DNA from 2 places in the Paenarthrobacter sp. AT5 genome. Region 2 is predicted to be linked to the other one. Evidence: predicted binding sites of a transcription regulator. Region 2 holds the regulator's gene; the other holds the start of a gene.

The links. Region 2 encodes HrcA, which represses chaperone genes, less so after heat shock. Its sites were predicted from a motif close to TTNGCACTCGNNNNNNNCGAGTGCNAA; they were not measured.
Region 1: the regulator HrcA is predicted to act here: its motif matches at 1,700-1,726, upstream of RI444_RS15570 (FmdB family zinc ribbon protein).

Annotation. Positions count from the first base shown of each region.
Region 1 covers NZ_CP136441.1:3,362,083-3,366,261, forward strand. The annotation lists gene galU (UTP--glucose-1-phosphate uridylyltransferase GalU) at 1-900, opposite strand, end outside; gene RI444_RS15565 (5-formyltetrahydrofolate cyclo-ligase) at 1,031-1,633, shown strand; gene RI444_RS15570 (FmdB family zinc ribbon protein) at 1,787-2,053, shown strand; gene RI444_RS15575 (RcpC/CpaB family pilus assembly protein) at 2,120-2,902, shown strand; gene RI444_RS15580 (DUF4011 domain-containing protein) at 2,906-4,179, opposite strand, start outside.
Region 2 covers NZ_CP136441.1:2,654,671-2,658,849, reverse strand. The annotation lists gene RI444_RS12215 (DUF4870 domain-containing protein) at 1-407, opposite strand, end outside; gene RI444_RS12210 (DUF3097 domain-containing protein) at 523-1,374, opposite strand; gene hrcA (heat-inducible transcriptional repressor HrcA) at 1,591-2,598, shown strand; gene dnaJ (molecular chaperone DnaJ) at 2,648-3,775, shown strand; gene RI444_RS12195 (16S rRNA (uracil(1498)-N(3))-methyltransferase) at 3,778-4,179, shown strand, end outside.

The sequences.
Region 1 (4,179 bases), 710 kb from region 2:
GGGCAGGGAAGCCGTGAAGTCCGGCAGCCACTCGCGAAGCTCGGGACCGAGGTCTTCACGCTCGCAAGCAAGCTCGATGCAGGCTTTGAGGTAGCTCAGCTTGTCCCCGGTGTCATAACGGCGGCCGCGGAAGACCACGCCATAGACGCCGGATCCTTCGCCTTCTCCACGGGCCAGTACCTCAAGGGCGTCGGTCAACTGGATCTCGCCGCCGCGACCGGGAGCGGTGTTTTCCAGGACATCGAACACTGCCGGGTGCAGGACGTACCGGCCAATGACGGCCAGGTTGGAGGGTGCTTCTTCCGGGGACGGCTTCTCAACAAGCTGCTTGATGCGTACGTAGCCGTCTTCGTCGTTTTCCTCGACGTCGGCACAACCGTAGGCGCTGATCTTGGAGGGCTCCACCTCGATCAGGGCAACTACAGAGCCGCCGGTCTTCTGCTGCACGGCGATCATTTCGCTCAGGAGGTCGTCCTTGGGATCGATGAGGTCGTCACCGAGGAGCACGGCAAAGGGCTCGTGCCCCACATGCTGCTTTGCACGGAGCACAGCATGGCCCAAACCGTTGGGATCGCCTTGGCGGACGTAGTGGATGTCCCCGAGGTTGGTGGCGGACTGGATCGCCTCCAGCTTGGTGGTGTCCCCCTTCTCCGCAAGCGTGGCTTCAAGCGCCGGCACACGGTCGAAGTGATCCTCCAGGGCACGCTTGCTGCGGCCGGTGATCATGAGGACGTCGTGCAAGCCGACCTTGACTGCTTCTTCGACCACATACTGGATGGCGGGCTTGTCAACTACGGGCAGCATTTCCTTCGGCATTGCCTTCGTGGCAGGAAGGAACCTGGTACCGAGACCCGCTGCGGGGATGACGGCCTTACGGACAGCATTGTTATGGTGAGTCACCGGACTAATCTAACGGAAGGATCACGTCAAAAGGTAAACCCCCGCCGTGCGGGTGTGCACAATCTGTTGACGTTCACGTCCGGCAAGGGCAGCGCTGCCCCCCCGGACCACTTCGACGAAACGGACGGACATGGAATCCAAGGAAGAAATCCGCAGCGCCCGACGGCTGCAGCGGCGAAACCGCACGCCGGAACAAATTGCCGCGGCCGGAGAGGCGCTGGCACGGCACGGGGTGAGTTGGGCGAAGGACGTCTCAGGCGGGTCCCCGGCCACCTTTACCGTCTACTTGGGCGTGGCCTTCGAGCCGCCCACCCTGCCATTGATTGAGGCGCTGCATCAAGAGGGGCACAGGATCCTGTTGCCCGTCTGCGAGCCCGGGCGCACGATGAGCTGGGTGGAATGGACGCCGGAAACCACCTTCGTGAGGTCCACATACGCCCCCATCGATGAGCCCGAGGGCGAGAGGCTTACCAGTGCGGTGGCAGGAGCGGATGCGGCAGGCATCTTCATGCCCGCGACTGCCGTTGACGGCGATGGCAACAGGATCGGCCAGGGCGGCGGATACTATGACCGTTTCCTCCAGGGCCTCAAGGATTCGGCGCAGCGGCCGCGCACCATAGCGGTGACGTACGACGACGACGTGTTGCCGTCCGGTGCTATTCCCGCCGAGGCTTTTGACCAGCCGGTTACGGAAGTTCTGACGCCCTCGGGAATTGTCCGGCTCGGCCGGTAGTTATATGCCGTGGTATCCCGCACAGATAACGACCGGTCGACCGGCGGAATCCACGGGATGATAGAATTGGCTCTCAGGCCCTGCGACTGCTAAGGGAGGTTGTCCTCCCCGCGCCGCCGCCGGACCTGAACTTTGTTCTGAAGGAGGAATTCAGTGCCCACTTACGCATACGCCTGCAAAGACTGCAACCATGCCTTTGACCTCGTGCAATCCTTTTCGGACAGTTCCCTGACGGAGTGCCCGGAGTGCAAGGGTGCGCTTCGCAAGAAGTTCAACAGCGTCGGCGTCGTTTTCAAGGGCTCAGGGTTCTACCGCACGGATTCCCGCGATTCCAAGGGAAGCACGGTTTCGGCCGCTCCTTCGGCTCCCGCGACCCCGGCACCCGCTGCGACTCCTGCGCCTGCTGCCGCCGCCAGCTGATCGCTTTATCCACATAGGGCTTCCGGCCGCTCCCCTGCGGCCGGACCCCTTGGCTAGCGTGGCCATATGCCACTCAAGCCACCCTCCGCACCGCGCTTCCGCACCAGGCAAACGCCCTTCGGGACCCGGCGCCATCAGGGCACCACCCGTACAACAGACCCAAGCGGTCACGGGCAGCACTGGACAGCCACCGCCGCTTCCTTCGGAGCCAGGCATCGGCGCCTGACAGTGGCCCTGCTGCTCTGCCTGGCCACCGGAATCGCCGTCCAGCAACTTACTCCAGTTCCCGAGCAACAGGTCAGCATAGTGGTTTCGGCCAGGGACCTCCCGGTCGGCGCCAGCGTCTCTGAAGCAGACTTCATCACCGCTGGCATACCCCGAAGCGCTTCCTTCCCCGGAGCCATCGAGGACCCTGCACGTCTTCAAGGCCGCCAACTCGCTGCACCACTGGCCAAAGGCCAAATCCCCACCGAGACCAGCTTCCTGGGTCCGGGATTGCTCACCGGTGCACCGCCGGGGTCGGCCGCCGTCCCGCTCCGAATGGCCGACCCGGCATCAATTCGCTTACTCTCGCCCGGGCAGCTCATCTCGGTCATCCTCTCGGCCAGCGAGGCATCCGCATCTTCCCCACGCCATGACGTGCTGGCAGGGGCCGTTCCTGTGCTGTGGACCTCAGCCCAAGGCGATGCCCCCGGCCAATGGCCGGGCACATCCGAAGCGGACGGGTTGGTAGTGGTAGCCGCAGACCCCCAGCAAGCAGAAAAGCTTGCCGGCGCTTCAACGCACGGCAAGCTTTTCTTTATGTTGGTGCATGGACCCCAATCCGGCCCACCGGACACTGCAGAATGAGCGTCAGCCCCAGTGCGGGGGCTTCTGCTCCTTCAGCCACTGGTCATGGTCATAGCCGGGTTCGTCACCCCATCGGCGCGGATCATCTTCGGCCGCCTTATTCGGCAGGACGCCTTCAGCAGCGGGCTTAGCCGCAGCACGCTTTCCCTTGGCGTCCTCGGGTGCCTCACTATCCACTTCCGGTTCTTCCTTTTCCGTGCTTTCCGTCATGCCGGCAGCGTCTGCGTTGCCTTCATCATCGTCCGTTGCCTGGGCCATCCCGTCGGTACTCCCCTTGCTTCCGGACTCGCCGCTTCCGGATTCGTCGCTGCCCTTGGCTTTGGCCACATCCTGGCTCTTAGCGCCGGGTTCAGCCGGGTTCACGGTCGCTTCTTTCCCGTCACCGGTTCCTGCCCCTGACGCAACGCCCACCGGAGCTGCCGGTGATGAGCGAACGTAGGAGGGCTGGAAATCACGCAAGTCCAATTGTTCTACATCCATGTCCAGGAAACCATGGTGGGGCGCAGTCGCCGGCTGAGGAACGTGGTTTTCGAGCCCCAAGTAGGAGCCGATCCGATCGGCACAGGAGGAGGGATCGGTGAAAACCTCGATGGTCCACAAGGACATGTAGCGCCATCCCATCCGCTCAAGCAACTGCGGGCGGAGCCTGCTGCGCTCACGGACGCTCATCCGGCGGTACCGTTCCGTACCATCCGACTCAATGGCCACGGGGGTAGGAATCTCCGCGCCTTCCCTGCCGATGGTGTGCACGGGATCGGCGGCTGCGGCAATATCCAGGACGCCATCGTAGAGATGCCAAACCCGGGCTCCCCTCGCCCGCAATCTCTCACCGAGGTCGGCAACCAGCGGATCTTCACCCAGGGCCTGTTCGCTGGCCACCGCGCGGGAAGCGGGTGTACCCAGATTGCTGTTACCCGAAAGCTCGCGGTCCAGCAGTTCGTAGAAATCAACCGCACCATGCGAAAGCCGGTCCAGGTCCAGGTCCTCCGGGCGGAAGCAGCTCAGGACGTGCATCGAGCGCCTGGCCCGGGTCATGGCCAACGCGAAGCGGTTCCGCCCACCCTCAGTGGACAACGGACCGAAGGAGTGCAGTGCCCGGCCGTGCGGCGTGCGGCCATAGCCGAGCGAGAAGATCACGTGATCCCGCACAAGGCCCTGCGCCCGCTCCAGGTCAACCACCCGGAAGGACTCCGGACCGGCCCCGAAGAAGGTCTGAAGCAGCGGGTGGTTGGGCAACTGCAACCTGATGGCCTCACCGATCCGGGCCGCGTGGCGAA
Region 2 (4,179 bases):
ATCCAGCGAAGGTTGAGGCGGTAGCGGTGCGGCTGGCCGTGGTTCACGCGGATGCCGGCGGAGACGGAGAAGCACGTGAGTGCCACCCAGATTGCCGTGGCGATGACGGCAAAGATGTTCCCTACAACCGGTAGCAGTACGAGGATGTTCGCTACGGCCGCTGCAATGGTGGGCGGCAGCGTGAAGTTGAGCGCTTCCTTGGATTCCTGCGCTGTAAAGGGACCCCTGTCGCGGAAAATCAAGTAAATCAGCAGCGAGGGCAGGCACCCGAGGATTCCACCGAAGTGCGCCAGGGTTGCCCACTGGCGGTCCTCGCTGGCTGTGAGAGGGAGTGCGTTTGCAGGCGCGCCATGGTACTGGGGCTGACCTGCGGCCCTGCCCGGTTCTTCTGGGGCGTTCTCTGACACGTTGGTTCCCTTTGCTATAAAAAATGCTGCGGTGTTGCTGTCCCAGAATATAGGGTCCGGGGCTGTTCCGGGACCAACCCGCCGCCCGCCGCCGTCGGACGCCCGGGCGCTGGAGTCAGGGCGCGGTGAGGAAGTCGATGACTTCCTCGACGCGGCCCAGGAGGGAGGCTTCAAGGTCGGCGTAGGTGCGGACCGCGCCCAAAAGGCGCTGCCAGCCGATTCCGATGTCCTCCGCAGTCTCGTGCGGCCAGCCAAAAGCGCGCAGGATCCCCGTCTTCCAGTCCGTACCGCGGGGAACATCGGGCCATTGGGCGATGCCAAGGACCTTGGGCCGGATCGCCTGCCAGACATCCACGTAGGGGTGTCCCACGATCAGGACGTTACGGGCAGCGCCCGGCAAGGTCATCGCTTCGGCGGCGATCCGCGATTCCTTGGAGCCGGCTACGAGGTGGTCCACGAGGATTCCCAGTTTGCGCCCCGGGCCGGGGTTGAAGGCTGCTATCGCGGCTTTGAGGTCATCCACCCCGTGCAGGGGCTCGACGACGATGCCCTCCACGCGGAGGTCGTCACCCCATACTTTTTCCACGAGTTCCGCATCGTGCTTGCCCTCCACCCAGATGCGGCTCGCTTTGGCCACCTGGGCCCGTTGGCCACTGACGCGCACGGAACCCGAAGCTGTCCGGGTGGGGGAGGCTGCAGTGGCGGGCGCCTTGGGCGCGGGAGGCAGGAGCCGGATGGGCTGACCTTCCAGCAGGAAGCCGAAGCCCAGCTGGAAGGACTTGGTTTTTCCGCGCCGGTCTTCGAGGGCCACGATGTGCATCCCGCCGGACTTTTCCACGCGGGTGACCGCACCCACCCAACCGGATTGGGCATCCTCCAGCACCATCCCGCGCTGCACGGGTACCTCCGGGAGCCGCTGTTGGGCAGGAGCGGTCAGGTCCTGTGGACCCCAGGTGTCATAAGCCAAGGAATGACCTACCTCTTCGGGCTTGGACGGCTGCCGGGCCGCAGTCGCCGCCAGGCCTGCCATGGATGTCTGCGCGGGCGGTTTCAATGCTAGCAACGCGGTGGCTCATACTAGACTTGTTAGCACTTGGGCATGTCGAGTGCTAAGCAAAAGGGTCAGCTGAAGGTCCCTCGTGCATCAGTGCATGGGCCGGATGGTCTGTCAGGAGGTGTTGGAATGAGTGAGCCACGCAAACTCGAAGTGCTGCGTGCCATTGTTGAGGACTACGTACATTCGCGGGAGCCTGTTGGTTCCAAGGCCCTGGTAGAACGCCACCACCTGGGCGTATCCAGTGCGACCATCCGCAACGACATGGCGGTGCTTGAAGAAGAGGGGCTGATCGCAGCGCCACACACCAGCGCCGGCCGTATTCCGACGGACAAGGGCTACCGCCTGTTCGTCGACCGGATCTCCCAGGTAAAGCCCTTGTCGGCCGCTGAGCGTCGTGCCATCCACTCCCTGCTTGAGGGGCCGGATGATATGGACGACATCCTTGAGCGGACCGTGAGGCTCCTGTCGCAGCTGACCAACCAGGTAGCCGTCGTGCAGTATCCGCACTCCAAGCGCGCCGTGGTGCGCCATGTTGAGTTCGTCCTCCTCGGGCCAAAGCAAGTGCTCGTGGTGCTGATTGCCGACACTGGAAGCGTTGGGCAGAAGGTCATCGATGCCGGTGCCGACGTTGCCAACGAGGCCCTCATGGCGCTGCGTTCACGGTTCCTGGGCAGCATCGCCGGCACGCAGATGGACCTCCTTCCGCAGGTCTTGCCGTCCGTGGTGGCGCTGTGCCCGCCGGAGCTGCGGGGACTGGCCCAGATGCTGGCCAACGGACTCCAGGCCCTCAGCGATACCAGTAAGGAAGAGCGGATCCTGATGGCCGGCACGGCCAACCTCGCCCGTTCCAACGTGGACTTCCCCCTGAGCATAGGGCCGGTGCTGGAGGCCCTTGAGGAACAAGTTGTCATGCTCCGGTTGTTGTCGGACATGGGGGATGATCCGCGCGGCGTGACAGTGGGCATCGGCCGGGAAAATCCCTACGACGGGTTGGCCGAGGCCTCCGTGGTGGCTACCGGTTACGGTTCCGGCGCCAAGGTTGGAGTCCTCGGTCCCACCCGTATGGACTACCCCACCACCATGGCGGCAGTCCGCGCCGTAGCGCGCTACCTTTCCCGAATTCTCGGCGGCTGAAACCGGCCGTCACCAAAGACCGCAGTACAACAAGGAAGAGATACCGACTTTGAGCAGCCACTATGACGTTTTGGGAGTCTCGCCGGAAGCCACCGGGGAAGAGATCAAAAAGGCGTACCGCAAGTTGGCGCGCAAGCTCCACCCGGATGTAAATCCGGGGGAGGATGTCGCCGAACGCTTCAAGGCCGTGACCCACGCTTACGAAGTCCTGTCAGACCCGCAAAAACGCAGGGTGTACGACGCCACGGGCAATGAAAACGGAACGGACAACGGCTTCGGCGGCGGCTATTCCGGGCAAGGCTTTGCCTTCCAGGACATTTTCGACACCTTCTTTGGCGGGGGCGGGGGTCACGGAGGGCCCGCGTCCCGCGTGCGCCGTGGCCAGGACGCCCTCATCAGCGTGCGCATTGATCTCAAGGACGCCGTGTTCGGCGTCAACAAGAAGCTCGAAGTGGACACCGCTGTTGTGTGCCCCACCTGTGACGGCAGCTGCTGCCGTCCGGGTACCCACCCGGAACGCTGTGACATTTGTGGCGGCAGTGGCCAGGTCCAGCGCGCTGTGCGCTCCATTCTGGGTCAGGTCATGACCACCGCGCCCTGCGGATCCTGTGAAGGATTCGGCACCATCATCAAGGATCCCTGCAACGAGTGCAGCGGCCAGGGCAGGATCCGCAGCCGCCGGTCCCTCACCATCAAAGTGCCCGCCGGTGTGGCCACGGGGACCCGTATCCAGCTGTCCGGCCAGGGCGAGGCAGGCCCCGCCGGTGGTCCGGCAGGCGACCTGTACGTGGAGATCCGCGTCAACAGCGATTCCACCTATATCCGCGAAGGGGACGATCTCCACGCCACGCTAAGTGTTCCCATGACTGCAGCCGCACTAGGCACGGAGTTGACCCTGGAGACCTTCGACGGTCCGCAGGAGATCGATGTGAAGGCCGGTACGCAGTCCGGCGAGATCATCACCCTGCGCGGGCTCGGCGTGACGCATCTTCGCGGTTACGGCCGCGGCGACCTCAAAGTGCACCTGCACGTGGAGACGCCAACCAAGCTGGACGCCGCCCAGGAAGACCTGCTCCGTCAACTCGCCAAACTCCGCGGAGAACAGTTCACGGACGGGAAGCTCGTTGCCAGCGGCGGGATGTTCGCCAAGCTGCGGGACAAGCTCGGTAACCTGTAGCGGTGAGCAACCCCGTATTCTTCGCCCCCGCCGGCAGCCTTGGCGGATTGGTGTCTGGTTCCGTCTTTGTCCTGGAGGGCCCGGAGGCGCGGCACGCCGTGACAGTGAAGCGTCTGTCCGCGGGCGAACCGGTGGATATTTCCGACGGTGAAGGTGCCAGGCTGACGGGTAGGGTCTCCGAGGCAGGGCAAGGCTCGCTGTCCGTGGTTGCGGAAGAAGTAGCCTTTGAGGAACGTCCCGCTGTCCGGTTGGTGCTCGTGCAGGCGCTTGCCAAAGGAGACCGCGACGAACTCGCCATCGAAACGGCTACCGAGCTCGGCATTGATGCTGTGATCCCCTGGCAGGCGGAGCGCTCCATTGTGCGGTGGAAGGGCGATCGCGCCGCGAAAGCGCACGCGAAGTGG